Regions from separate parts of the Pantoea sp. PGP6 genome, predicted to be linked through region 2. Evidence: predicted binding sites of a transcription regulator. Region 2 holds the regulator's gene; each other region holds the start of a gene.

Region 1 (9,902 bases), 1.5 Mb from region 2:
TACTGCTTCGCGGCTGCAGAGAAAGGTGCCGATGACGTTAGTGGCAAACACTTTGTGCAGGCGTGCTGCATCCAGCTGCTCGACCCGGCACTGCTGAAACAGAATCCCGGCGTTATTGACCAGCAGCGTCAGCGGCGCTGGCTGTTGATCGAGCTGCGCAAACATCGCCATCACCTGGGCTTCATCAGCAATATCTGCCTGCAGCGCAAAGGCCTCGCCGCCCTGCTGCTGAATCTCTGTCACCACCTGCTGTGCTTCTGCCTCGCGCTGGCGATAATTGACCGCCACCCGATAGCCTCTGGCCGCCAGTAATAACGCCGTGGCGCGTCCGATACCGCGGCTGCCGCCGGTAACCAGTGCTAATTTCATTTCGCCTCCAGATAAAAAAGGGCCGACGAATCGGCCCTGCTCAGATTTGCTTAGCGGCTATGCGATTGGCGTGAGTTACTGATAGTCGCTCATTGGTACGCAGGAGCAGAACAGATTGCGGTCACCAAACACATCATCCAGACGTTTTACCGTCGGCCAGTATTTGTTGTGGCTGCCCGCCGGGAAAACCGCCAGCTCACGGCTGTAAGGATGCGTCCACTCGCTGACGATTTCCAGTTGGGTATGCGGCGCATTCACCAGTGGGTTGTCTTCCAGCGGCCATTCGCCCGCCGCGACCCGGTCGATCTCCATACGAATAGAGAGCATCGCATCAATAAAGCGGTCCAGCTCGATTTTGCTTTCCGATTCGGTCGGCTCCACCATCAGCGTGCCCGCGACCGGGAACGACATGGTTGGCGCATGGAAACCGTAGTCGATCAGGCGTTTGGCAATATCCAGTTCGCTGATGCCGGTCTGCTCTTTCAGTGGCCGGATATCAAGAATACATTCGTGCGCCACCCGACCATCACGGCCGGTATAGAGCACCGGATAGGCGGACTGCAAACGACTGGCAATATAGTTGGCATTCAGGATCGCGACTGAACTGGCCTGCTTCAGCCCTTCTGCTCCCATCATGCGGATGTACATCCAGCTGATCGGCAGAATAGAGGCGCTGCCAAACGGGGCCGCTGACACCGCTCCCTGCTGGGTTAATACGCTATCGATCTGCACCACGCTATGGCCCGGAACAAACGGTGCCAGATGCGCTTTTACGCCAATCGGCCCCATTCCCGGTCCGCCGCCGCCGTGCGGGATACAGAAGGTTTTATGCAGGTTAAGGTGCGAGACATCCGCGCCAATATAGCCTGGCGTGGTGATACCGACCTGGGCATTCATGTTTGCGCCGTCGAGATAAACCTGACCGCCGTACTGATGCACAATCTGGCAGACTTCGCGGATGGTCTCTTCATAAACGCCGTGCGTTGACGGATAGGTCACCATGATGCAGGAGAGTTTATCGCCCGCCTGTGCCGCTTTCTCACGCAGATCGCCGAGGTCGATGTTGCCCTGTTTGTCACAGGCCACCACTACCACATCCATGCCGGCCATCTGGGCCGACGCCGGATTGGTGCCGTGCGCCGAGCTGGGGATCAGGCAGAGGTGACGGTCGCCCTGATTGCGGCTTTCATGATAACGACGAATTGCCAGCAGACCGGCATATTCGCCCTGTGCACCAGAGTTCGGCTGCATGCAAAGCGCATCGTAACCGGTGAGCTGCACCAGCCACTGTGACAGCTGACCGATCATCTGCAGATAACCGCTGGCCTGTTCTGCCGGGCAGAACGGGTGCAGTTCGGCAAATTCCGGCCAGGTAATCGGGATCATTTCTGCCGCGGCGTTGAGCTTCATGGTGCAGGAGCCCAGAGGGATCATCGCTTGATTCAGCGCCAGATCCTTTTTCTCCAGGCTGTGCATGTAGCGCATCATCTCTGTTTCACTGTGATGACGGTTGAACACCGGATGGGTCAGAATATCGCTGTGGCGCTGCAAACCGGCTGGAATCGACTGGCTCTCCAGTGCGACTTCGCTGTCGAGCTTATCCAGATCCAGGCCGTGCGCATCGCCCAGCAGAATGGCGAACAGCGCCAGAATATCTTCACGACGGGTGGTTTCATCCAGCGTGATGCCAACAGCATGGTGAATATCGCTTCGCAGGTTGACGCCAAAGCTCTGAGCGCGGTTCAGGACCGCCGCTTTGTCTGTTACTTCAACCGTCAGCGTATCGAACCAGTGCTGATGACGCAGCGTCAGGCCGCCTTGTTGCAAGCCCGCCGCCAGAATGTTGGTAAAACGATGAATACGTGAGGCAATGCGTTTCAGTCCGGCCGGACCGTGGAATACCGCATACAGGCCAGCGATATTCGCCAGCAGCACCTGTGAGGTACAGATGTTGGAGTTGGCCTTTTCACGACGGATATGCTGTTCACGGGTCTGCATCGCCATGCGCAGCGCGGTATTACCGGCGGCATCGCGGGAGACGCCGATGATGCGCCCCGGCATTGAACGTTTATGCTCATCGCGGCTGGCGAAGAAGGCCGCATGAGGGCCACCGTACCCCATCGGCACGCCGAAGCGTTGTGCCGAGCCAAAGACAATATCGGCACCCTGCTTGCCTGGCGCTTCCAGCAGGACCAGCGACATGAAATCCGCTGCGACGCTGACCACCACTTTGCGGGCTTTCAGTCCGGCAATCAGCGCGCTGTAATCGTGCGCTTCACCGGTGGTGCCAACCTGTTGCAGCAGCACGCCAAACAGATCGTCATGATCCTGCGCTTTTTCAGCCCGATCGATAATCAGTTCAAAGCCAAAAGTTTCGGCACGGGTCCGCACCACATCCAGCGTTTGCGGATGAATATCATCGGCAATAAAGAATTTGTTGGCATTTTTCAGCTTGCTGACGCGTCTGGCCATCGCCATCGCTTCTGCCGCAGCGGTCGCTTCGTCCAGCAGCGAGGCCGAGGCGATATCCATGCCGGTCAGATCGAGGGTCACCTGCTGGAAGTTTAACAACGCCTCCAGTCGTCCCTGCGAAACTTCCGGCTGATACGGAGTATACGCGGTGTACCAGCCTGGGTTTTCCAGCATATTGCGCAGGATAACCGGTGGGGTGATCACCGCGCTATATCCCATCCCGATCCAGGATTTGTAACGCAGATTCTGGCTGGCAATCGCTTTCAGTTCAGCCAGCGCCTGTTGTTCCGTCGCCGCTTCACCCACGGCTGGCGGGCCGGGCAACTGAATGTCGGCCGGGACAATCGTGCCGATTAACGCCTCCAGCGAGGGGGCGCCAATCGCCTCAAGCATCATCGCTTGCTGCTCGGGTGAAGGACCGATATGGCGCTCAATGAATGCACCGTTGTGTTCAAGCTGGCTGAGAGTCTGAGTCATTAGCAGTAAATCCTGAATCGGGCTGGGGAACAGAGAGTGCAAACAGAAATCTGCGGCCTCTGCGCGAGGCCGCCTGACGATTACTCGTCGATAGAGGCTTTGTAAGCATCCGCGTCCAGCAGCGTGTCAATTTCAGACTCGTCGCTGGCTTTGATTTTGAATAACCAGCCGCCGTCATAAGGTTCGCTGTTGACCTGCTCTGGCGAATCGGACAGAAGATCGTTAACCGCAACAATCTCACCGCTGATCGGTGCATAGATGTCGGAGGCCGCTTTGACTGATTCGGCGACTGCACACTCTTCACCAGCAGCAAAGGTTGCGCCGACTTCAGGCAGATCGACAAACACCATGTCACCCAGCAGTTCCTGCGCATGTTCGGTGATGCCTACGGTATAAGAACCATCTTCTTCTTTGCGCACCCACTCGTGGCTGTCGCGGTACTTCAACGTATTTGGCACATTGCTCATTGGCCATTTCTCCTGAATAAAATTTACTGGGCGACCGGTTTACCGGCGCGGACAAAAATCGGTCGGGTAACCTTTACCGGCATCTGGCGGTTACGGATCTCAACGATGGCGGTGTCGCCGATACTGGCTGGCACGCGTGCCAGGGCAATGCTGTAACCCAGAGTGGGCGAAAACGAACCGCTGGTGATGATCCCTTCCTGTGGCTCGCCCTGATCGTCGGTAAAGCGCACGGGCAAGCCGTTACGCAGCACGCCTTTTTCGGTCAGGATCAGCCCGACCAGTTTTTCGGTGCCGCGTTCACGCTGTAACGTCAGCGCTTCACGTCCGATGAAGGCCCGATCGGCCGGCTCCCAGCTCACCGTCCAGCCCATGTTGGCAGCCAGCGGTGAAACGCTTTCATCCATTTCCTGACCGTACAGGTTCATGCCGGCTTCCAGCCGCAGCGTGTCACGTGCACCGAGACCCGCAGGTTTTACTCCGGCGGCCAGCAACCGCTGCCAGAAATCGGCCGCCTCGTCTGCCGGTAACGCAATCTCATATCCCGCTTCGCCGGTGTAGCCGGTGGTGGCAATAAACAGCGCCTCCGCCTGTACGCCGAAGAACGGCTTCATCCCGGATACCGCCTGCCGTTGTGTCTCGCTGAACAGCGTCTGCGCTTTCTGCTGGGCCTGCGGCCCCTGTACGGCAATCAGCGCCAGATCGTCACGTTCGGTCAGCGTAATGCCGTAGCCCTGCGCATGTTCAGCGATCCAGGCGAGGTCTTTCTCCCGCGTTGCGGAATTCACCACCAGCCGGAAAAAGTCTTCGCTCATAAAGTAAACAATCAAATCATCAATGACGCCACCTGATGCATTCAGCATGCCGGTATAGAGCGCCTTGCCGGGCTGAGTCAGTTTTGCCACGTCATTTGCCAGCAGGTAGCGCAGAAATTCGCGGGTACGCGGGCCTTTCAGGTCAACAATGGTCATGTGGGAGACATCAAACATGCCGGCGTCATTACGCACCGCATGATGCTCATCCATCTGGGAGCCATAGTGCAGCGGCATCATCCAGCCATGAAAATCCACCATGCGAGCGCCGCAGGCCTGATGCTGTTCAAACAGAGGTGTTTGCTGAGTCATAACCATCCTGTGCAGAAGCGAGTGAGTACCAAAGCGCGCCGCAAACCCTGCCGACGCAAACGTTCTCTTTAGGCTGACGTTACCACCGAACCTGGCGATTAACCATAAGCAAACCGGGGTCGAAAGCTGATGCACAGCCTAACCAGGATTAATCACCGACAGGATAAAAAACTGCAATTTTGTGATTAATCACGCAATAAATGTAGGAAGGTTAAATAAACGCAGCAAATTTATGCGAGAAGCCGTTCAGGATGTTAAAAAAATGCGGTACTCGCCGATGCACCGAATAAGAAAAAGTAATGCGAATTGAGCGGCAAAATTAGAATAAATCAAACGAGGGGCGATAGTGGTGCGGCGCTGCCTTGTGATGGTGCAGAGTGGGTTTCGGACAGAAAAAAAGCCAGCAAATGCTGGCTCGGGAGTGGGTTTCGGACAGAAAAAAAGCCAGCAAATGCTGGCTCGGGAGCGGGTCAGAGCGGGTTCAGCGTAGCCACGCCGGCAGGTCATTCAGGCCCATCGCCTGCTTCAGCATCAGCGGTTTAACGCCCGGCAGGCTGTCTGCCAGCTTCAGGCCGACATCGCGCAGCAGTTTTTTTGCCGGGTTGTTACCGGCAAACATCTCACGGAAGCCCTGCATGCCGGCCAGCATCAGCGCGGCGCTGTGCTTACGGCTGCGTTCGTAGCGGCGCAGATAGAGGTGCTGTCCGATATCTTTGCCTTGCTGATGCAGCCGGCGAATTTCACCGATCAGTTCAGCCGCGTCCATAAAGCCCAGGTTCACGCCCTGTCCTGCCAGCGGATGAATGGTGTGGGCCGCATCCCCGACCAGCGCCAGGCGGTGCGCGGCAAAATTTCGGGCATAGCGCGCCGTCAGAGGAAACGATTTGCGCTCGCTTTCCAGCTGGCACAGACCAAGCCGCATATCAAACGCCACCGACAGCTGCTGATTGAATAACGCTTCCGGCATACTTTCCAGCCGGCTCGCCTCCTGCGGTGACAGCGACCAGACAATCGAACTCAGATGCGGGTCCTGCATCGGCAGGAAAGCCAGAATACCGTCGCCATGGAACACCTGACGCGCTACCGCATCGTGCGGCATCCCGGTGCGGACGTTAGCGACCAGCGCGTGATGATCGTAATCCCAGAAGGTCAGCGGGATATCGGCTTTGTTACGCAGCCAGGAGTTGGCTCCGTCAGCCGCAATCATCAGACGCGCGGTTAACATATTGCCATCCTGCAGGGTAATAAAGGCTTCGTTATCGCCAAACGCCACCTGCTGCAGCTCGGCGGATGCCATCAGCGTCACGTCGCTGCAGGCGCTGGCGCGTTGCCACAGGGCGCGATGAATCACCGGATTTTCGATAATATGGCCCAGGTGAGACAGCCCCTGCTGCTGATCGCCAAAGGCGATGGTACCGAAACTGTCCTTATCCCACACTTCCATACCGTGATACGCACTGGCACGCAGCGAGAGAATGGTCGACCAGACATCCAGCTTCTGTAGCAGACGCTCACTGGCCGCATTGATAGCCGAGACGCGAATCGAGGGTGTATCACTCAGGCTGGCTGGCGGCTCGGGAGATTTTTCCAGTACCGCGATGCGCAGTCCGCTGCCCTGCAGGCCACAAGCCACTGCCAGTCCGACCATACCGCCACCGGCAATCACCACATCAAAAGTTTGCATCAAAGCCTCTTTATTAACGCTTAACCCAGCCAAGCGTGCGCTCAGCCAGTTGATTTCGTAGCCACGGCAGATGATCCATCGCCAGCAGACCCAGATTACGCCCGATGACCAACGGCGTATGACGGTTGGCAAAGATACGCACTAAGCCGTCGGTAATACCGATGGTCGCGGCGCGATCCTGCTCACGGCGCTGCTGATAATGTTGCAGTACCGCATAGCTGCCGGGATCCTGTTGCTGTTGATGGGCTGACGCCAGCGTCTCGGCCAGCGACATTACGTCACGCAGGCCAAGGTTAAAGCCCTGTCCGGCAATTGGGTGCAGCGTCTGCGCCGCATTGCCGACCACCGCCACACGATGCGTGACCGGCTGCACCGCCCGTTGCAGCGCCAGCGGGTAGTATTCCCGCTGACCGGCATGGGTAAATTTGCCCAGTCGCCAGCCAAACGCCCGCTGCAGTTCACTGAGGAATTCGGCTTCGCTCCAGCGCGTGAGCGCGTCACGCTGTGACAGCGGGTGGCACCACACCAGCGACAGGCGATGATCTGACATCGGCAACAGAGCCAGCGGACCGTGCTCGGTGAAGCGTTCAAACGCCTGCCCCTGATGTGGCAACGCCGTAGTGACGTTGGCAATCAACGCCAGCTGCTGATAGTCATCGGTTTGCCACTGAATGCCGCAGGAGGCGGCCAGCGCAGAGCGTGAGCCGTCTGCCGCCACCAGCAGATCGCCATTTAGCTGCTCGCCATTATCAAGCGTTACCGTTACCTGTTGCTCGCTGCGGCTGGCCTGAGTAACGCGAGCCGGACAGCGCAGAGTGACGCCCGGCGCTTTCTTCAGTTCAGTAAACAGACGCTGTCCGACATCAAACAGCTCTACCACCTGCCCCAGCGCCGGAATGTCGTAATCAGCTGCCGCCAGCGAAACAAAGCCCGCATGACCGCGATCGGAAACATGAATCCGGGTAATTGGCGTGGCGCAGCCGGCAATACGCTGCCACAGGTTGATATCGGCCAGTTGCTGGCAGGTGCCCGCCGCCAGCGCAATGGCGCGACCATCATAGCCGGGGTGTGCCCGGCTGGCGGGTTCGCTGCTTTCAATCAGCGTCACCGGCAACCGGCCCTGGGTCAGATGGGATATTGCCAGCGCCAGCGTCGCGCCGGTCATGCCGCCACCGGCAATCAGAATGCTCATGCTGTTTTTGCCGCCGCCATTAATGCTTCGATCGCTGCGGCATCCTTCACCACGCTGTCGGTAAGATTTTCATTGCCGGTTTCGGTGATCAGAATGTCATCTTCGATACGAATACCAATGCCGCGATATTCTGCCGGTACATCGGCATCCGGGCCGATGTAAAGCCCTGGCTCAATGGTCAGGACCATGCCTGGCTCAAGCACGCGATCGCGGCTGGGCGTGCCATAGTGACCGACATCATGCACATCTAACCCCAGCCAGTGGCTGAGGCCATGCATATAGAACTGACGATGGGCCTCTTCGGCAATCAGTGTGTCGACCTCCCCCTGCAGTACACCCAGCTCTACCAGACCGCTGACCATAATCTGCACCACTTCATCATTCACTTCGCGGATGCTGATCCCCGGACGGAACAGGCTGAGCGCGGTATACAACGATGTCAGTACGATGTCATAGAGTGCGCGCTGCGGGGCACTGAATTTGCCGTTAACCGGGAAGGTGCGGGTAATGTCACCGGCATAGCCGTGGAATTCGCAGCCAGCGTCGATCAGCACCAAATCGCCATCACGCAGTTCGCTTTCATTCTCGGTGTAGTGCAGGATGCAGCCGTTTTCACCGGCGCCAACGATGGTGTTGTAGGCGGGAAAGCGCGCCCCGTGGCGATTAAATTCGTGATGGATTTCGCCTTCGAGCTGATATTCAAACATCCCTGGGCGGCAGGCCTGCATCGCGCGGGTATGGGCCAGCGCGCTGATTTCGCCAGCACGGCGTAACAGCGCAATCTCATCCGCATCTTTGAACAGGCGCATCTCATGCACCCATGGACGCCAGTCTGTCACCGTGGCCGGTGCGCTAAGATTCTGGCGGAAACCGCGGCGCAGTTTATCCAGCGCGTTAAACACCAGCGTGTCAGCTTCCGCATATTCACCCTGCGCGTGGTAAACCACATCCAGACCGTTGAGCAGCAGGTGCAGTTGCTCACCAATATCGTTCCACGGCAGGGCGCGATCGACACCCAACGTTGCCGGTGCCGCATCCTGACCCAGACGACGCCCGAACCAGACTTCTGCTGTCAGATCGCGCACCCGGTTAAACAGGACGCTATGGTTGTGCGTTTCATCACTTTTAATCAGCACCAGCAGCGCCTGCGGCTCGTTGAAGCCGGTGAAATACCAGAAGTCGCTGTTTTGACGGAATGAGTATTCAGTGTCGTTGCTGCGCGTCACTTCAGGCGCGGCAAACAGCAACGCGGCGCTGCCAGGAACCATTTTCGCTAACAGCGCCTGTCGACGCTGCTGGAATCTGTCCAGTGAAATCATCTCTGCACTCCCTGTAATCTGACCTGTTTAAACTGACCGGGTGACCCGTTATCGTAAGCTTAGTGTAGCGTCGGTTTCTGGACTTCTGGCGCGGTCGGCTGTGGACGGGTAAAGGTATCGTGGCACAGCAGCGCTGCAACACGGACATACTCAATCACCTCTTCCAGCGACTGCTCCAGCTCTTCCTGATCTTCATCTTCTTCGTAACCCAACTGGGCGATGGTGCGTAAATCATCAATCGCCTCACCGGTTTCGCCAGTGACTTTATCCAGTTTAGGCTGTGTCACGCCAAGGCCGAGCAGAAAATGATTCACCCAGCCGGCCAGCGCGTCGGCGCGATCGAATACCGTGATGTCATCATCGCTGGGTAACAGCAGTTGAAACAGGAATCCCTCATCTTCCAGGGTGGTGGCGATATTTTCATGCAGTGCCTGTAACGGCATCGACAGGCTTTGTGAAAACGCCATGCCTTCATTGGCCAGATCGTGCACCAGAGTCTTCCAGCTGGGGTCCTGATTGCCGCCGCACAGGATGCCGCTCAGCAAGCCATGCATTTCTGCGGGGGTCATTCCTACGCCCTGCTGTGAGAGCGCCGCCGCCAGCGCGTTGTAATCGGGGGTTGCGTTCTGTAAGGACATAAGTTTTCATCGTCGTTGGCAGAATAAGTTCGTGTTATGCTACCACTAGCTGCCTCAAGGTTTCCAGAAAAGGGGTTGTAACTTATTTCGCGGGTCTATATAGTTGCCCGCCTCCCAAGCCATTGACTGCTAAGGGAGTTGCGGGCGAAGTAATCAGTCAGGA
Region 2 (9,902 bases):
TTCGTCGGCATCGACGGGATAAGCCTGACGGTAGGGGATGTAACCCGTACCAAATTCTGCGTCTATCTGATCCCGGAAACGCTGGAGCGCACTACCCTGGGGGCCAAAACCTTTGGCGACCGGGTTAATATCGAGATTGATCCGCATACTCAGGCGATTGTCGACACCGTTGAGCGGGTATTAGCGCAGCGTGATGCGGCGGCGGCGATGAATATGCTGACCGGGCAACCGACGGCAGAAAGCTAAAAAAAGAAGGCGCATCAGCGCCTTTTTTAATGGTTAATCCGGTCCACGACTGCCTCAACGCGCCACGCGTAATCCGCCTTCCACGCCCCGACTGAAGACCACCTGCCATAACTGAATGTCACGTGCGCGGAATGCGCCAGCACAGGCATTAAGGTAGTAAGAGAACATACGCTTAAAGCGTTCACCGTAGCTATCCGCCAGCTGCGGCCAGGCCTGAATAAAGCGTTCATACCATGCCATCAGGGTCGTGTCGTAATCTGCGCCAAAGTTATGCCAGTCTTCCAGAATGAAATGCGGCTCACTGGCGTCAGCAATATGTCGTACCGAAGGCAGACAGCCATTCGGGAAAATATATTTATCGATCCACGGATCCACATTCATATCGGTCTTAATCGCACCGATTGTGTGCAGCAGGAAAATACCGTCTGGCTTTAAATTACGATCGACGACATCAAAATAGGTGGCGTAATTTTTAGGACCGACATGTTCAAACATTCCGACCGATACAATACGGTCAAACTGTTCATTCAGATCGCGATAGTCCTGTAATAGAATGGTGACGTCTAATCCTTCACAGCGCTGCTGCGCCAGTTTCTGCTGTTCAGCCGAAATGGTGACACCATGCACTTTAACGCCATAATGACGTGCGGCAAATTCTGCCAGTCCGCCCCAGCCGCAACCAATATCCAGCAGCGACATGCCCGGCTCCAGCGCTAATTTGCGGCAAATCATATCCAGCTTTGCTTCCTGCGCGGCGGCGAGCGTGGTGGCTTCCTTCCAGTAGCCACAGGAGTACTGCATATAAGGATCGAGCATCAGAGAAAACAAATCGTTTCCTAAATCATAATGCTCTTTACCGACAATCCAGGCGCGTTTTTTCGACTGGAGGTTGGTTAAGCGCGCCGCGGCAATACGCAGCGTATCTTTAAAATGATGTGGAAGTTGCTGGTCCAGTTTATGTTTGAGCACGTGGTGGAAGAATATATCCAGCCGATCGCATTCCCACCAGCCGTCCATATAACTTTCGCCCAGACCCAGCGATCCCTCCTGCAAAACACGTTTAAAGAAGTCAGGGTTTTTAACCTGAATATCCCAGCTACGTGAGCCATTAATTTCGATATCTGCTTTATCCAGCAGTTCATGAACGATGCGATACCAATGGTTTTCTTCGAGGCTCACTTCTTCTACATACGATGAACTCATAGCTTCTCCACCACCTGTCCAATCTTAACCTGAAAAAGAATAGTCAATTTCTTCAGGAATTGAGAAAAGTCACGGATGACTCCGTAAACCAGATATCTGGCGTGATACAGAGGATTAAAACGGTGCAAAACGATCCGGCGCGATAACCCTAACCTGCGCGCAGACGCCATCCCGGCAACCCGGTTGCCAATCAATGTGTAACGTTATTATGTTGTTGATTTGTTGCAGAATTATTGACCCGAATGAGTATATTCTCACGCGGGTCAATATTCAATGACTTATTGTTAGCTTGCTAACTAAAAAATCATTGCTTCAGTGATTATCCTGGCAGGCGGTAGAGGGGGTGGCAACATCAGATTGTGCGTTTGCAATACGCTGCATCACGAAGCCGAGCAGGGCAAGCAGGATAGTCAGCGCCATCATCAGGGTAGTGGTCAGCAGCGGCTGCGTCAGTCCGGCCGAGACGGCCAGGCTGGCGGCGAAGCATAATCCCAGTTGCAGAGTATTCTGCAATGCTGCCGCTTTACCGGTGGCGTCAGGGAAAGGCATCAGCGCAGCGGAAACCACGATCGGGTAGATGGCACCATTGGCCAGCGCCATGCCGCAGAACGGCAGCAGCAGGCTGACCAGCGTACTGTGGCCGGAAAGCGCAACCGCAAACAGCGCCAGAATGCTCAGGCTGTAGATCGCCAGCAGCCACGGCAGCAACTGTGCACCAGCAAAACGGTTGAGCAGGGCGCGGCAGCCGAAACCGCCAATCAGGAATGCAAAGGTTTGTGGCAGATAGCTCAGACCGATGTCGGCTGGCGTCAGGCCCAGATCGGCCAGAATAAACGGCGAGCCGGTCAGCCAGGCAAAAAAGCTGGCGGAACAGGCGGAGTAGATCAGCACGTTGCCACTGTAGACCCGCGACTTCAGCAGAGTGAAAAAGCCAGGCTGTGCGCCTTGCTCACCTTTGGCTTTACGGCTGGCCGGCAGACGCAGGGTAGTGAGGATCAAGGCCACGGCAATCAGCGTCAGCACCAGAAAAATAGACCGCCAGTGAAAATGGCTGATCAGCCAGGCGCCCAGCAACGGCGCCAGCGCTGGCGAGAGTGCCACCAGTGGCATAATGGTGGCGAACACCTTGTTGGCGCGCGCCGCCGGATAACGATCCACAACCAGCGCCTGCCAGCTAACGGCTGCGGCACAGACGCCGATCGCCTGAATAAAGCGCAGCGCCAGCATCAGATAGATATTATTGACCCACAGCATACCGGCGCAGCCGACGGCAAACAGCGCCAGTCCGGCCAGCAATACCGGCTTGCGGCCGATGCGATCTGACAGCGGTCCCCAGAACAGCTGACCGCAGGCAAAGCCCGCCAGGAACAGGCTCATACTGGCGCTGATCAGGCCGGGTGAGGTGTTAAAAGTTTGCTGCATCGCGCCGAAGGCGGGCAGGTACATATCGGTGGCTAAAAAGCCCAGCATGCTCAGCAGAGCGAGATAAGGCATAAATCCTTTTGACGGTGACATCTGATTCTCATTTTGCAGGTTGAACGCGGCAGAGTGTAAAAGGTGCGTTTGCCGCTGTGAAACGCTAATATTTGCCGGTTGCTGTTAAAAAAATTGAAGGCAGATTATGTGGTCAGAATATGCATTAGAGGTGGTGGATGCGGTGGCGCGCGGTGGCAGCTTCAGCGCCGCGGCGCAGGAGCTGCATCGGGTGCCATCTGCTATCAGCTATACCGTGCGTCAGCTGGAAACGTGGCTGGCGGTACCGCTGTTTGAGCGCCAGCATCGCGAGGTGGTATTAACCCCCGCTGGCGAGCATTTTGTCCGTGAAGGGCGCAGCGTTATCAAAAAAATGCTCGCCACCCGCCGCCAGTGTCAGCAGCTGGCTAACGGCTGGCGTGGACAGCTGAGTATTGCGGTCGACTGCATCGTCAAGCCGCAGCGCACCCGGCAGTTAGTCAAAGATTTTTACCGCCATTTCCCCGACATGGAGTTGCACATCAGTTATGAAGTGTTTAACGGCGTCTGGGATGCGCTGGCGGATGATCGGGTTGAAGTGGCCATCGGCGCCACTCAGGCGATACCGGTCGGCGGACGCTTTGCCTTTCGCGACATGGGGACGCTCAACTGGCGCTGCGTGGTGGCGAACCACCATCCGCTGACTGGCGTGAGTCAGATTGATGACGACACCCTGCGCAGCTGGCCGTCGCTGGTGCTGGAAGATACCTCACGCGCGCTGCCACGCCGGATGACGTGGACGCTCGACAATCAGCGTCGTCTGGTGGTGCCGGAATGGCAGACCGGCCTGGATTGCGTGCTGGCGGGATTGTGTGTGGCGATGGTGCCGGGGCATCTGGCGCGGCCATTACTGGACAGCGGAGCGCTGGTGGAGCTGACGTTGCCGGTTGCATTTCCGGACAGCCCCTGTTGCGTAAGCTGGGCGGAAGATCGCGCATCACCGGCGACGGGCTGGTTACTCAGCTATCTGGGTGATGCGCAAACGCTTAATCAGGAGTGGTTAAGCGAAGATTAACGGCGATAGTCGCGGAACGGACCGTCAGCCACGGAACGACGTTCAATCAGCGTCGGATGCACTTCGATGGTCTGAGAAACCTCTCGTTTACTGGTGATGCGGTCAAGCAGCATCTCCAGCGCTTTCTCACCCAGTTGTGCTTTTGGCTGATGCACGGTAGTCAGCGCAGGCGCGAAGTAGCGCGCGTTGCGCACATTGTCATATCCGATCACCGAAATGTCCTGCGGCACCCGCAAACCCATCTCATCGGCGGCGCAAATCGCGCCCATCGCCATGATATCACCACCGCAGAACACCGCGGTCGGGCGCTGTTTCTGCGACAGGATCTGCTGCATCGCCTGATAGCCTGATTCCGGTTCGAAGTCGCCCTGCACGATCCATTCGGCACGCGGCTGAATGCCGGCTTCTTCCAGCGCCTTGAGGAAACCAGCATGACGTCCGCCGCCGGTGTTGCGCTCCATCTGACCGGGAATCGCGCCAATCTCACGGTGACCGCGCTCAATCAGATAACGTCCGGCCAGATAGCCGCCCTGAAACGCATTATCCAGCACCGTGTCGGTGAAGTCGGCGCGTGACTCGCCCCAGTCCATCACCACCATCGGGATATTACGATTTTCTTCCAGCATCTTCAGCAGATCGTCCGGATACTCAGAACACATTACCAGCAAACCATCGACGCGCTTCTGCGCCATCATGCTGAGATAGGCTCGCTGCTTTTGCAGGTCGTTATGCGCATTGCCCAGAATCAGGGTGTAACCTTTGTCGAAGCAGTGATTCTCCACCGCCTCAATAATTTCAGCAAAGTAGGGCGCTTCGCTCGAGGTTGCCAGCAGGCCCAGCGTTTTGGTGTGATTCACTTTCAGGCTGCGCGCTACGGCGCTCGGCGAATAGTGCAGTTCCTGAATCGCCTGCCAGACGGCGTTGCGCGTCTCTTCAGCGACAAAACGCGTTTTGTTGATGACGTGCGAAACGGTGGTCGTTGAGACGCCGGCGCGTTTTGCCACATCTTTAATTGTTGCCATTAAAATCGGACTCCAGGGCTTATCTAACGCAATGATAAGCATAATGTTAAACGTTTGCGTCTGCTCAGGGTTTTCTCCGCAATTATGCAGCTTTTCTGGCCGGTAAACAGGCGTCTGGCGGGTAATGAGCGCCTGAAAAGGAGAGCAAACGGAACCGGGGCTGCGCGCGTTGCGCAACAAAGGCAGGATTCTAACAAGGCTGGACGGATAAAACGAGATTTTTACCGGCCCGTATGGGAAAATGGCTTATCCCTACAAAATGTGTGACTAAGGAGCGGTAAATGAGTACAGATTTGAAACTGGCCCTGATGACCACCGTCGGCTGTCTGCTGATGATTGTCGCCTTTAGCTTTACAGCTGTGCTGCACTAATGAAAAAGCCGGGCATCGCCCGGCTTTTCTCTGTCTGGTTATTCGCGTAGCGAATCCGCTTAACGAATGGTTTTCGGCGTCATCACCCGACGCGCGCCGATGTAGTGACGCTGCCAGTAATCTTCACCCAGCGCACTGATCTGAATATCTTTGCCGGTGCGTGGCGACTGAATAAATTTGCCGTTGCCGAGATAAACCCCAACGTGATCGGCGGTGCCGCGACCATTAATCCGGAAGAAGACTAAATCGCCTTTCTCCAGCGACTCACGTTTTACCGGCGCGGCGTCGCGCAGGTGGTACATCTCATTGGCGGTACGCGGGATCTTAAATTTAACCAGATCTTTATAGGCGTACCACACCAGACCGCTGCAGTCGAAACCGGTGTGCGGTGAGGTGCCGCCCCACTGATAGGGTTTACCCAGCTGGCCCATCAACTTGGTCATCGCCGTCTCGCGCGCCTTCTGGTAGCGCTGGCGATGTGACTTGCTCATTTTAATGGTGCCGGTGTCACCGCTGTCATTGCTGCTGGCGTCAGCCGTTTTAAGCAGACGCTGATGGCCGTAGCGTTTCTTACTGGCGGTTTTGAGCAGGGTTTTGCTTTTCTTTGCGGGAAGATGACTGGCGGTGAGTTCGCTTTTTTTCTGTTTTTTGAGTTTGAGCTTCTGGACCGGGCTGACGCGTGTTTTCTTCGCCGACGTTTTCAACGGGCGACGCTTGCGGCGCTCATCTTCGCGCGCACTCTTTTTCTCTGCTTTATGCGAACTGACATTCACCGGCGCCTGCGGGGAAGCAGAAGCGATGTTGAAGAACAGTTGCGCAAAGGCAAGGATGAAAAGCGTAATGATTAAACGCATAGTCCGGTTTTAGTTAAGTTGTCAGGGCCACTACGCACCGCGACAAAGTTGGGAAAAATCTGATCCAGGATCAGCGCCGAAGCCATTCTAGTCCAGTTCACCTGAAAACCGTAACGCCTTTTTTTATTAATCTTTCGGCCTCGCCCGTTTGCGCTGAAAATGAGCATTTTCAGCGTCTTATATCTACAAAACTATTGCAAATTATTAATATGTTACTTGTAGTTAATAATCGGGAGTTAACAGGGCCGAAAAGAGGACTTAACAAACATGGCGATTTAATCGGGTAACCCCCAAAATCTCGTTTTCAGTCCTGGTGCGAAGTCGCTACAATAAACAAACACGAAGTGACGAATTAAGGAAGGCAATTATGAGTACTGTAGAAAAAATTCAGCGCCAGATCGCAGAAAACCCGATCCTGCTGTACATGAAAGGTTCCCCGAAACTGCCAAGCTGCGGTTTCTCTGCGCAGGCGGTACAGGCGCTGTCAGCCTGCGGTGAGCGTTTTGCTTACGTGGATATTCTGCAGAACCCAGACATTCGTGCAGAGCTGCCGAAATATGCCAACTGGCCAACCTTCCCGCAGCTGTGGATTGATGGCGAACTGGTCGGCGGATGTGACATCATCGTCGAAATGTTCCAGCGCGGTGAACTGCAGTCGCTGATTAAAGAGACCGCAGAGAAGTTTAAAGAAGCGGAATAAAACAAAAAGGCCGACATCGCGTCGGCCTTTTTCATTGCAGATTCTTCAGTCAGCGCTCGCGGCTGCTTCGCCTTCGGCGAAGGGCAGGGGCCAGCCACCCAGCCGTTTCCAGCGATTCACCAGTTCACAGAACAAAATAGCGGTCTGCTGAGTATCATACAGCGCCGAGTGTGCCTGGGTGCTGTCAAACGCCATACCCGCGGCTTTACACGCCTTCGCCAGCACGGTCTGTCCGAGCACCAGTCCGCTCAGCGCCGCGGTATCAAAGGTGGCAAACGGGTGGAAAGGATTGCGCTTCAGACTGGCACGCTCGGCGGCCGCGTTCATGAAGTTCAGATCAAACGTCGCATTATGCGCGACCATAATGGCGCGATTGCAGCCGGTATCCTTAATGCCTTTACGCACCATCTTAAAGATGGCGTGCAGCGCCTCATATTCACTCACTGCGCCGCGCAGCGGATTGCTGGGATCGATACCGGTGAACGCCAGCGCTTCAGGATGCAGTAGCGATCCAACAAACGGTTCAACGTGAAAATGCAGCGTCTGGTCGAGATGGATCCAGCCCTCATCATCCATTTTCAGCGTGGTAGCGGCAATCTCCAGCAGCGCGTCGGTCTGCGCGTTGAAGCCGGCGGTTTCGACGTCGATGACCACCGGATAGAAGCCACGGAAACGTTGATTGAGTGCATTGGGGGAATTCGATTCAGACATCAGGATCTCATTGCAGAAAAAGGGCAGCGCGCATTATGGCAAAAATCTGGCCCGGGTGCAGCAGATGAAGAGGAGCAGAAGAGGTCAGCCCACCCGACAGGGCAGGCTGAAGAGCAGGCTTAGTTGCCCAGGCCGTGACCGGCGTGTTTGTTCTCGATCAGTTCGATTTTATAACCATCGGGATCTTCAACAAAGGCGATGATGGTTGAGCCACCTTTCACCGGACCCGCTTCACGTGTGACGTTGCCGCCATCGTTACGGATTCGTTCGCAGGCTGCAGCAACGTCGTCGACGCCCAGCGCGATGTGACCGTAAGCGTTACCGAGGTCATACTTATCAACGCCCCAGTTGTAGGTCAGTTCGATCACTGCGCCTTCGCTCTCTTCGGTATAGCCAACAAACGCCAGCGTATACTTATATTCGGTATTTTCACTCTGACGCAGCACGCGCATGCCCAGCACGCGAGTGTAGAAGTCGATTGAGCGTTGCAGATCGCCAACGCGCAGCATGGTATGAAGTAAACGCATAACATCCTCTTTAATAATCAAAACGCCATCGCCGGATGACACAAGCGCTAAGTATAGCGATCAAAATCGCCAATGAATAATGGCTGCCATCATCCCGGATGGCAGCCCGCTCTCTTACAGCGTTGGGTAATCGATATAGCCTTCAGCACCGCCGCCGTAGAAGCTCTCCGGACGCTGCGGGTTGAGTGGCGCATCCTGCTGCAGGCGCTCCACCAGATCCGGGTTGGCGATGTAATCGCGACCAAACGCGACCGCGTCGATCAGACCACGCGCAATCAGGTCGTCCGCTTTCTCAACGGTGTAGGCACCCGCGCCGATGATTGCGCCAGGGAACAGGTTACGAACTTTCTCACGGAACGCGTCGCTGTATGGCTTACCGCCGGCCCAGTCAGGCTCGGAGAGGTGCAGATAGGCGATATTGCGCTTCGCCAGTTCACCGATATACCACAGCGCCGCTTCTTCTTCATCCGGACCGTTATCCAGATTCTGGAAGCTGCCGATCGGCGATACGCGGATACCAATCCGGTCGGCTGACCAGTTAGCGATTACGGCATCAACCACTTCCAACGCGAAACGGCCACGTTTTTCAATGCTGCCGCCATATTCGTCGGTACGCTGGTTAGAGCCCGGTGCGAGGAACTGATGGATCAGATAACCGTGCGCCGAGTGCAGTTCCAGCAGGTCGAAATCAGCTTCACGGGCATTGGCTGCCGCCTGACCGAAATCGGCCACGATCTGCTGAATTTCGGCCACTGTCAGTTCACGTGGCAACGAGGTGTCTTCGCGATAAACGCTGCCGTCAGCGGCACGCAGCGAGGTGCGGGTGCCAGCGGCGATAGCGGAGGGCGCAACCGGTGCTTTACCGTCTGGCTGCACGCTGTTATGTGAGATGCGGCCGGTGTGCCACAGCTGCACGGCAGTGTGTCCGCCAGCCTGATGAACGCCTTCGTTAATCGCTTTCCACGCCGCAATCTGCGGTTGAGTATGCAAGCCAGGTGCACCGGCATAGCCTTTCGCCTGGAAAGAGACCTGGGTGGCTTCGGTAATGATCAAACCGGCACTGGCGCGCTGGCGGTAATATTCGCCCATCATCGGGGTAGGAATATCGCCTGGCTCAATACTGCGCAGACGGGTCAACGGCGCCATAAAAACGCGGTTTGGCACGGTAATCGCGCCGACTTTCAGCGGACGAAACAGCTGGGTACTCGCCATGTTAGCTCCTGATTAGTAGACCAGTCGTCTACAAACACTCTTTTTAAAAATCAGTGGATTTTCAGCCACTGTTCGATGGTACGTAATGCCAGACGCAGCGGCTGCGGCTCGCGGGAAATCTTGCTCTGTAAACTGGCACCCAGCCACAGCAGTGACAGCAACTCAGCCATCTGTTCCGGAGGGTGCGGTAACGACAGCGACTCCTGCTGCGCAGCGGCGCTCAGCGTGCGCGCATAGAGGGCAGTAATTTTTGCCGCACCCTGTTGCAGCGCATCGCGCATCGGTTCAGAGAGATCGCAGACCTCAGCGGAAACCTTCACGCCGAGACAACCCACGATGTGCCCCTGCTGAGTGAACAGCTGTTCTGCCGCCCGGAAATGGTTAAGCAGACGCTCGCGCGGCGTACCGTCGGGCTGATTCAGCTGTAACTCAACATCCTGCAGGAATCGCGCAAAATAGCGCTCCAGCAACGCCACGCCAAAGGTCTCTTTGGAACGGAAGTAATAGTAGAAAGAGCCTTTCGGCACTT
Region 3 (9,902 bases), 2.2 Mb from region 2:
CTGAGAAGGGGATGCGGGTCACGCTGCATCACCATATGGGGACCGGTATTCAGACGACTGAAGAGATAGACCGCTTTATGGCCCTGACCGACGATCAGGTTGGCCTGCTGTATGACACCGGTCACGTCTACTACTCTGAGGGATCGCAGCAGAAGATGCTGGCGGTGCTGGAAAAATATCTGCCGCGCATTTTCCACGTCCACCTGAAAGACGTGCGTGACGAGGTCGTCGCCGAGGTGCGCGACAATCATCTCTCCTTCCTGGAAGGGGTGAAAAAGGGCACCTTCACCGTACCGGGCGATGGCGTGATCGATTTCAAACCGGTGTTCAAAATCCTCGACGATTACGGCTACAAAGGCTGGATGGTGGTGGAAGCGGAGCAGGACCCGGCGCTGGCTAACCCGTTTGAATATGCGGTGAAAGCGCGCAAATATATTCGTGAGAACGCAGGATTGTAAGCGCAGGCGGGAAACCGTGAGATAAACCGGCTTCCCCCAGATGGGGGAAGCCGCAAGCCAGCAGGGCAGTCGCCCGGCCTTATTTCAGCGCAATACTCTTCACAATATTGTCGGCATCGCTTTGTGCCTGCTGCTGGTTGTCGCCTGGCAGGGTAATCTGCAGCGTCACCAGTTTGCCGTCGACTTTGGCCAGAATCACCGATGACCATGAGGTCTGGTTATTGGCAGAAATCACCGTATCCAGCTGCTGTGCCGGCTGATCTTTCAGCGTGACCGCTTTGTTCGAGACCACCTGCAGTTGCGGATCGCGGTTGCGCTGCTGCTGCTCCATACGCTGTGACAGCACGTCCAGCCCATCACTGGTCGGCTCACCGGCAATCACAATAATCGCGCGCGCACCGGTTTCGTCGGCATACACGTGCATATTGGTGGTCTGTGAACCGAGCTTGCCGCTCTTGTCCGACATGCCCGGCGGCAGCGAGAAGCTCAGTTTGCCATCCATCAGCGTCACGGTCTGCGCCGACTGACTGGCGCTGACGCCGTTGTCATTCGCCGCGTCATCTTTCTTCTGGTCACAGGCGGCTAAGCCCAGCACCAGTAAGCCCATTCCTACATATTTCACCAGGTTGCGCATCAGAATCCCTTTTTTAAGTTTCCAGTCAGCCGTTAATACAACAGGAATCAGGTTGCAAACGCAACCTGATGATTGTCAGCAGATCTTAGCGGGTAATGGCGTAAATCGGTATGGCGGGTTAGCCGAAATTTATCTGGCTGGTGGCACGGCGCTCAGCCAGGCGTTTCAGCGCGGCATTGAGCAATACGCCGTAGGCCGGCAGGAAGAACACCATGCAGATCAGCACCTTGAAGCTGTAGTCAACCAGGGCGATCTCCACCCAGTGCTGGGCCATAAACGCATCAGGGCTTTTATAAAAAGCGATGAAGAAAAAGGCCAGCGTATCGCTGATGTTGCCGAGGAACATGGCGCAGCCTGGAGCGATCCACCATTGCGGCAGGGCGCGCAGACGGTTGAAGACGTGCACGTCGAGGATCTGACCCAGGGCGTAAGCCATAAAGCTGGCGCAGGCGATACGCGCGACAAACAGATTCACCTGTTCCAGTGCCGCCCAGCCCTGCCACTGACCCTGATAATAGAGCGAAGAAACGGCATAGGAGATAAACAGCGCCGGGATCATCACCGCCAGAATAATGCGTCGGGCCAGCGGCGCGCCAAAGATGCGCACGGTCAGATCGGTTGCCAGGAAGATAAACGGGAAGCTGAACGCGCCCCAGGTGGTGTGGAAGCCGAAAATGGAAATCGGCAGCTGCACCAGGTAGTTACTGGAGGTGATCACCAGCAGGTGAAACAGCGATAACCAGAACAGCGCGTGCATGCGCTGACGCGAAGAGAATGCGAGCATAATCAACCTTTTTAATGTTGGGGTGAGGGAACCCATTGCGGGACGCCGTTCGGGCAGCGCCTGGCAGTTTTATGAGCAAAAAGCGGCGGCATCTTACCGCGTTGTGCTATTTATGCAATGGTTAATTTTAGCGCAATCGTTATCGCCTTGCGTCAACGGCACCACGCGCTAGAATGAGCGCCCCAAACCTGAACCGAGTCCATTATGAGCGATGCTTTTTCCTCTGCCGACCATCAACTGGATGCCCGTGGCCTGCGTTGTCCGGAGCCGGTGATGATGGTGCGCAAAACCGTTCGCAGCCTGCAGGATGGCGATACGCTGTTGATCATTGCCGACGATCCGGCCACCACCCGCGATATTCCCGGCTTCTGCCGCTTTATGGAGCATCGCCTGCTGGCGCAGCAGACCGATAACCTGCCTTATCAGTTCCTGATCCAGAAAGGGATGGCGGAGTAACGCTGGGTGCCCATTGGCAGCGCGGCCCGTCATCTGACCGGCCGCTCGTCTTCAGCTTCGGTTGCGCAGTAATCGCAGCGCGTTAGCGGTGACCAGCGCCGTTGCGCCGGAATCCGCCAGCACCGCCAGCCACAATCCGGTCAGTCCCAGCAGGGTCGTGACCAGAAATACCGCCTTCAGCCCCAGCGCAATGGTCAGGTTCTGACGAATGATGCGGCGCGTACGGCGCGCCAGTACAATCATCGGTGCCAGATTGCTGAGCTGATTGCGCGTCAGCGCGGCATCGGCCGCCTCCAGCGCAACGTCGGTGCCGCTGCCCATCGCGATCCCCAGCGTCGCCGCTTTCATCGCCGGCGCATCGTTAATGCCATCCCCGACCATCGCCAGCGGCTGCTGCTGACTCAGTTCTGCTATCGCCGCCACCTTGTCGGCCGGTAACAGGCTGGCACGGTACTCAATGCCCAGTTGCCGGGCGATGGCTGCCGCTGCACGCGGGTTGTCGCCGGTCAGCATCAGACTCTCAATGCCCAGTTTTTTCAGCGCCTGTAATGCGGCGATCGCATCGCTGCGCAGCTGATCGCGCAAGGCCAGCGCGCCCAGCGCCTCGCCATTGCGGGCCAGCACCACCACCGTTTCACCTGCTGCTTCACGCTGGGTGATCTGTTCGGTTTGCTGCGCCGTCAGTCCGGTCATCTGCGCGGGCGTCAGCAACCGGATCGGCTGGCCATTGACCACCGCCGTAATGCCCCGTCCCGCCTGAACCTGCTGATCGCGGGCGGCCGGGATGGCCAGATTGCGTGCCGCCGCCGCCGCCACAATCGCACTGGCCAGTGGATGCGTCGCGCCCTGTTCAACTGCCGCGCTGAGCGCCAGCATCTCTGCTTCGCCGGTCTCGCCAAAGCGCAGAATCCCGGTGAGCTGCGGCTTGCCAACGGTCAGGGTGCCGGTTTTATCGAACGCCATCATGCGCAGGGAACTCAGACGTTCTAAGGCCGCGCCGCCTTTGATCAGCGCGCCCTGACGTGCAGCGGCAGCCAGCCCGGAGGTAATCGCTGCCGGCGTGGAAATCACCAGTGCACAGGGGCAGCCAATCAGCAGTAAGGTCAGGCCCTTGTAGATCCACGGCTGCCATTCTCCCGCGCCGAGCAACGGGGGCACCACCATCACCAGCAGCGACAGCATCATCACCAGCGGCGTATAGAGACGGCTGAACCGATCGATAAAGCGCTCAACCGGGGCGCGGTGGGTTTCTGCTTCTTCAATCAGCTGCAGTATCCGGTCAATCGCGCTTTCGCCCGGTTTCGATACCACTTCCAGCGTGACCAGCCGGTCAATGCTGGTGGCACCGGCCAGTATTTTTTCGCCGCTGCTGCGCGTCACCGGCAGCGACTCGCCGGTTAATGCGCTTTCATCAAAGCTGGCGAGCGGCGTGATTAAGCGGCCATCGACCGGCAGGCGACTGCCGGCTGACACTTCAATCTGATCGCCGGGCTGCAGCGCAGCCAGTGGCACGTCGCTGCGCCGACCCTGCTCAAGACGGACCGCCGATTCCGGCCGCAGCGCCATCAGGCGGGTCACGCCACTGCGCGCCCGCGAGGCGGCATAGCTTTCGAGCTGTTCGCCAAGCTGAAACAGCACCAGCACCATCGCTGCTTCGGCGTGAGCGCCGATGATCAGCGCACCCGCTGAGGCCAGCGTCATCAGGGTTTCGATGGTGAAAGGCGAGCCGCTGCGCAGCCGTTGCCAGGCGCTGCGCGCCACCGGAAACAGGCCGATCAGGGTAGTGACAATAAACAGGCGATCGCCCCACAGCGGCGCGAAATGGCTGAGCAGGCTACTGGCGAGCACCAGCAGCGCCAGCGCAATCAGCATGCGGTTATGCTGCCAGCGTGGGCCATCGGCTGCCGTTTCGGTCTGCGTACTGAGCTGGAAGCCGGCTTTTTTGACCGCCTGCTCCACCGCCTGGCGCACGTCGCTGTCCGCATTGACCACCAGTTTTTCACTGCTGAACAGGACGCGCGCCTCGGTGACGCCCGCGACCTGCTGAACGGCGGTTTCAATGCTGCGGGCGCAGCCGGGACAATCCATCCCGCTGACCTGCCAGCTATAAGGTAGAGTGCCGACGCGTCGTCGGTCACTTTCCTCATCGGCGTCGTTGCCGGGACTGCTGTTACTGTCGCAGCAGCAGCCCGCACTATCCGGCGTGACCGGAGTCGCGGCATGAATAGAGAGCGTCAGGGGACGGGACTGAGGGATCTGGCACAGGGGTTTGGCTGCGGCGTGGCTGGCACGCGGTTTACCGCAGCCACAGGCGTGATGTTGATGCATATGACCTCCGGAAAAGGGATGGACGAAGCTGCCCATCCCGCTATCCTACACTCTGGAGTGAACTCCAGAGTCAAGGTCAGTTTTTTAAATCACCCACAGTGAACGGACAATCATAAAGTGACCGGCAAAGTAGCAGGCCGCAACGATAGCGCTGTCGGCACTGAAACGACGGCGATAGTGGCTGATAAACCAGACAATGTTAGCCAGCAGCAGCAGACCTGCACCGACCATGATTGAGAAGCTGTAATCGGTAGGACGGAAGAAGTATTGCTCAGTAGCGATCCAGGTCATCACCAGCGTCATGCCGATAAAAGTACAGATCGGCCAGCGCAGATCTTCCAGTCTGCTCCACAGAATGCCAATCAGCACCACGCCGATAATCAGCAGCGTCAGCGGGATCGGCCAGAAAAAGGTCATGGTCATGCTGGCGGCAAAACAGAGGGTATACAGCAGATGCGACAGGAAAAATGCGCCAATCGCATAGAGCATCTGCTGACGGGGCAATAGCGTTAGCGCATCACCGACCAGCGTGGCGATCAGGCCGGCCAGAATCAGATAGTCAGTGGTATTCAGCGTCGGAGCCTGCCAGGCCAGGCCGACCAGCAGCAACAGTGTGACCGGTTTAAACAGCCAGCGTTGCCATTGCGGACCGCGATAGGTGGCATCAACGTAGAGCCAGCCGGAGAAAAGTACAGCGAGGAAAGACCAGAGCATTGTTTCTCCCTTTTTTAACCAAAATGGTGAAAGATCCCAAAATATCCCTTCCAGTTTAGGTTACGTCCCGACGATGTGACAATCAGGCAACTCTGGTTGTATGCTTTGCCGCGCAGTTAACGCCATCCGCACCCTTTAAGCCCGAGAGAATTATGAGCAAACCACCGCTAATCTTTATTATCGTTCTGGCAATTATCGCCGTGCTGGCAACCCGTCAGTTCATCAAGCAGCGCCGGGAAACCGCCGTCAATGACGCCTCTCCGGTGCGATCCCTGACGGCACAGGTTAAAACCAAACGGGAGTTTCCGGCACCCAATCGCCGCTCACGTCAGCGTGAAGTGATTGCCGGAGAAGAGATGCGCTACGAAGCGCTGTTTCATCCGCTTAACGGTGCCAGCGACATTAAAGTGCAGCTTCAGGAAGCGCAGTATCATCAGCTGGATAAAGGGGCGAAGGGCGAATTAAAAATGCAGGGGACGCGCTTTATCAGCTTTACGCCAGCGCAGTAATCAGCGGGCAGGGTGCCCGCTCTGAAGACTACTTTTTCCGCGGGAAGTGCTTTTTCTGCCAGGCGACCAGCTCAAATACGCCGAACACAAACACTTTCACCTGGGTCAGGCGGTCGATTGGCGGGGCATCTTTGGTCTGCGTTGCACGCAGTAACACCAGCTGCAGGCCGTGCATCATGATCATGAAAAACAGCGCGACATTAATGAAGTAGGTCAGCGGTTTCGGGTAGGGATGGACCACGTTAACCAGCAAAAAACCCCATACGCACAGCATCAACAGACGCCCCAAATTAAGTAACATCCTGCGTCTCCAGTTGACGTTGATATAAACGATAAGCCACTTGTCCGGCTATTTTCTCGCGATAAAGGTTCCACTCTGGCGGCACCGGCGGCGCGCCATTTTCCACTTCACTTTCGACGTAGATCAGCGCCTCGTCTGCCAGCCAGTGATTCTGTTCCAGCAGCTGCAGCGTCTGTTCCAGCAGGCCCTGACGAAACGGCGGATCGATAAACACCACGTCAAACGGTTGGCCCGGCTGGGCCAGAAAGCTGAGGGCATTGGTCTGAATCACTTTGCCGTTGCTGGCGTTCAGCGTCTGCAGATTCTTCATCAGTTGCTGTGCCACCGGACGCTCCAGCTCCAGTAGCGTAGCCGATCCAGCGTAACGCGACAGCGCTTCCAGACCTAACGCGCCGCTGCCGGCGAAACAGTCGAGACAACGTGCGTCGGGCAGTACCGGCGCCAGCCAGTTAAACAGCGTTTCACGAACCCGATCGGTGGTCGGGCGCAGTCCGGCACTATCGGGCACCGGCAATTTGCGTCCGCGCCATTGTCCGCCGATGATGCGGATCTGGCCGGCACCGCCGGTACTGCGGGGGTTTTTAGTCATCTTGCTCACAACTCGTCATAATTTGTTGCGTAGTTTAACGGGCGAATCGGTGAGAAGAAACGTTAAAAAAGGGTGCTGTGGTGAGCTGGCTGGAAAGTGTTAGACTACTGAGTTGCTGAAGTCATGCAGTATTCTGCGGTTTTACGCCGGTCTGGCGTTAGCCAATTTTAATTGATTCACCCCTGGAAACGACGTGCGACCGGGACAAAGCCATCGAGGAGTGTAGTCACACAATGGCAAAAGAGAAAAAACGTGGCTTTTTTTCCTGGCTGGGATTTGGCAAAGAAGAAGAGAAGCAACCCTCTGCGGAAGAGCAGGCGCAGCAGGCGGCTGAGTCTGCTCAGCCGCAGTCAGAGCAGCAAGCCGCAACCTTAACGCAGGCTGAAGCGCAAGCGGAAGAGACTGTCGCCATCACCGAAACGGTGGCCGGACAGCAGCGTGATGCGGATGTGACGGCCGCTGCGCCACACGAAGCCGCGCCGGAAGCCCTGGCGGAGCCGGAGCCGATTCAGGCTGACCCGGAAGCCTTACTGGAAACGGCGAGGGGGCCGGAGGCTGACGTTGCTCCGGTCGTCGAGGCTGATGCCGTTATCACACCAGCGGCTGATGCTGAACTGCATCAGGCCGACGCGCCGCTGAGCGACGAAGAGCTGGAAGCCCTGGCGCTGGGCGAGGCGGAGATCATCGAAACGCCACCGGCCGACGTGCCGCTGAGCGACGAAGAGCTGGAAGCGCTGGCGCTGGGCGATGCGGAGATCATCGAAACGCCACCGGCCGACGCGCCGCTGAGCGACGAAGAGCTGGACGCGCTGGCACTGGGCGAGGCAGAGATCATCGAAACGCCACCGGCCGACGCGCCGCTGAGCGATGAAGAGCTGGACGCGCTGGCGCTGGCAGAAAGCGAAGAAGCCGATGTCGTGCCGGATACCGTCAGCGATCTGCCGTTAGCCGCTGCGCCAATCATCACGCAGGAGCAGGAACGTCCCAGCAAGGAGGGCTTCTTTGCTCGCCTGAAGCGCAGCCTGGTGAAAACCCGTCAGAACCTCGGTTCCGGTTTTATCAGCCTGTTCCGTGGCAAAAAGATTGATGATGACCTGTTTGATGAGCTGGAAGAGCAGTTACTGATTGCCGACGTCGGCGTCGATACGACCCGCCGCATCATTACTCACCTGACTCAACAGGCGAACCGTAAGCAGCTGCGTGACGCAGAAGCGCTCTACGGCTTGCTGAAAGCGGAAATGGCCTCGATTCTGGCCAAAGTCGATGCGCCGCTGGATGTCTCCGGCAAAACGCCGTTTGTCATTCTGATGGTTGGCGTCAACGGTGTGGGTAAAACCACCACCATCGGCAAACTGGCGCGTCAGTATCAGGCCGAGGGCAAATCGGTGATGCTGGCTGCCGGTGACACCTTCCGTGCCGCTGCGGTAGAGCAGCTGCAGGTCTGGGGCCAGCGCAATAATATTCCGGTGATTGCCCAGCATACCGGTGCGGATTCCGCTTCGGTGATCTTCGATGCGATTCAGGCAGCCAAATCACGCGGTGTGGATGTTCTGATCGCGGATACCGCCGGTCGTCTGCAGAACAAATCACACCTGATGGAAGAGCTGAAGAAAATCACCCGCGTAATGAAGAAGCTGGACGAAGATGCGCCGCATGAAGTGATGCTGACGCTTGACGCCAGCACCGGGCAGAATGCGGTCAGCCAGGCCAGACTGTTCCATGAAGCGGTTGGCTTAACCGGTATCGCGCTGACCAAGCTGGATGGCACGGCCAAGGGCGGTGTGATCTTCTCGGTCGCCGATCAGTTCGGTATTCCGATTCGCTATATCGGTGTCGGGGAAGGCATCGAGGATTTACGGCCGTTTAAGGCGGAAGATTTTATTGAGGCACTGTTTGCCCGAGAGGACTAATTAGGATGATTCGCTTTGAAGAGGTCAGTAAGGCATATCTCGGCGGACGTCAGGCACTGCAGGGGGTGGATTTCCATCTGCGTCCCGGCGAAATGGCGTTCCTGACCGGCCACTCCGGTGCCGGTAAAAGTACGTTGCTGAAGCTGATTTGTGGCATTGAGCGTCCGAGTGCCGGACAAATCTGGTTTAGCGGCCACGATATTTCCCGCTTGCGTAACAGTGAAGTGCCTTTCCTGCGCCGTCAGATTGGCATGATCTTTCAGGATCACCACCTGCTGATGGATCGTTCGGTGTATGACAACGTGGCGATCCCGCTGATTATCTCCGGAGCCAGCGGCGAAGATATCCGTCGTCGTGTCTCAGCAGCGCTGGATAAAGTCGGCCTGCTCGACAAAGCGAAAAGTTACCCGATTCAGCTGTCAGGCGGTGAACAGCAGCGTGTCGGTATCGCCCGTGCGGTGGTAAACAAACCGGCGGTGCTGCTGGCGGATGAACCAACCGGTAACCTTGATGAAGCGCTGTCGGAAGACATTCTGCGGCTGTTCGAAGAGTTCAACCGCGTTGGCGTCACGGTATTAATGGCGACGCACGACAACGGCTTAATCGCCCGTCGTAACTACCGCGTCATGACGCTGAACCAGGGACGCCTGCACGGAGGCCACTATGGTCAATAAACGCAATAAACGCCCGACGGCGCAGAAAGCGAAGCAGCAGCCGTCAAAAAGCAAAGCGCTGAAAGGCGGCTGGCAGGAACAGTGGCGCTACGCGCTGCGCGGTACGCTGTCTGACATGTGGCGTCAGCCGCTGGCGACGCTACTGACGGTGATGGTAATCGCCATTTCGCTGACCCTGCCAAGCGTCTGCTATATGGTGTGGAAAAACGTCAGTCAGGCGGCGACGCAGTGGTATCCGGCACCGCAACTGACGGTCTATCTCGACAAAGCTCTGGATGACACTGCCGCGGAAAACGTGGTGGCGCAGCTCAAACAGGTTGATGGCGTGGATAACGTCAATTACCTGACGCGGGAAGAGGCGCTCAACGAGTTCCGCAACTGGTCAGGCTTTGGCGGTGCGATGGATATGCTGGAGCAGAATCCGCTGCCTGCGGTGGCGATTATCACGCCGAAGCTCAATTTCCAGAATTCCGACACCATGCAGAGCCTGCGCGATCGGGTCACCAAAGTGCAGGGCGTGGATGAAGTGCGGATGGACGACAGCT

The links. The regulator PurR, encoded in region 2, represses purine synthesis genes. The targets are predictions, from matches to a motif close to CANGCAAACGTTTGCNTG.
Region 1: gcvT (glycine cleavage system aminomethyltransferase GcvT) is a predicted target of PurR. The motif match lies at 4,959-4,976, and genes of this name have one in related genera.
Region 3: ACLIBF_RS01480 (7-cyano-7-deazaguanine/7-aminomethyl-7-deazaguanine transporter) is a predicted target of PurR. The motif match lies at 1,901-1,918, and genes of this name have one in related genera.

The regions. Positions count from the first base shown of each region.
Region 1 covers NZ_JBQBMA010000001.1:935,631-945,532, reverse strand. Annotated here, with positions in the region: gene ACLIBF_RS04590 (SDR family oxidoreductase) at 1-369, opposite strand, end outside; gene gcvP (aminomethyl-transferring glycine dehydrogenase) at 445-3,318, opposite strand; gene gcvH (glycine cleavage system protein GcvH) at 3,399-3,785, opposite strand; gene gcvT (glycine cleavage system aminomethyltransferase GcvT) at 3,809-4,906, opposite strand; gene ubiI (FAD-dependent 2-octaprenylphenol hydroxylase) at 5,388-6,590, opposite strand; gene ubiH (2-octaprenyl-6-methoxyphenyl hydroxylase) at 6,604-7,782, opposite strand; gene pepP (Xaa-Pro aminopeptidase) at 7,779-9,101, opposite strand; gene ACLIBF_RS04555 (YecA/YgfB family protein) at 9,161-9,739, opposite strand.
Region 2 covers NZ_JBQBMA010000001.1:2,479,557-2,489,458, reverse strand. Annotated here, with positions in the region: gene ACLIBF_RS12125 (riboflavin synthase subunit alpha) at 1-246, shown strand, start outside; gene cfa (cyclopropane fatty acyl phospholipid synthase) at 301-1,449, opposite strand; gene punC (purine nucleoside transporter PunC) at 1,762-2,964, opposite strand; gene punR (DNA-binding transcriptional activator PunR) at 3,071-3,976, shown strand; gene purR (HTH-type transcriptional repressor PurR) at 3,973-4,998, opposite strand; gene cydH (cytochrome bd-I oxidase subunit CydH) at 5,280-5,369, shown strand; gene ACLIBF_RS12095 (C40 family peptidase) at 5,429-6,223, opposite strand; gene ACLIBF_RS12090 (Grx4 family monothiol glutaredoxin) at 6,588-6,923, shown strand; gene rnt (ribonuclease T) at 6,969-7,634, opposite strand; gene gloA (lactoylglutathione lyase) at 7,754-8,161, opposite strand; gene nemA (alkene reductase) at 8,276-9,373, opposite strand; gene ACLIBF_RS12070 (TetR/AcrR family transcriptional regulator) at 9,424-9,902, opposite strand, start outside.
Region 3 covers NZ_JBQBMA010000001.1:322,354-332,255, forward strand. Annotated here, with positions in the region: gene iolE (myo-inosose-2 dehydratase) at 1-458, shown strand, start outside; gene ACLIBF_RS01475 (DcrB family lipoprotein) at 538-1,092, opposite strand; gene ACLIBF_RS01480 (7-cyano-7-deazaguanine/7-aminomethyl-7-deazaguanine transporter) at 1,211-1,876, opposite strand; gene tusA (sulfurtransferase TusA) at 2,081-2,332, shown strand; gene ACLIBF_RS01490 (zinc/cadmium/mercury/lead-transporting ATPase) at 2,384-4,660, opposite strand; gene ACLIBF_RS01495 (lysoplasmalogenase) at 4,745-5,374, opposite strand; gene ACLIBF_RS01500 (DUF2500 domain-containing protein) at 5,527-5,883, shown strand; gene ACLIBF_RS01505 (DUF1145 family protein) at 5,912-6,184, opposite strand; gene rsmD (16S rRNA (guanine(966)-N(2))-methyltransferase) at 6,174-6,773, opposite strand; gene ftsY (signal recognition particle-docking protein FtsY) at 7,007-8,683, shown strand; gene ftsE (cell division ATP-binding protein FtsE) at 8,689-9,357, shown strand; gene ftsX (permease-like cell division protein FtsX) at 9,347-9,902, shown strand, end outside.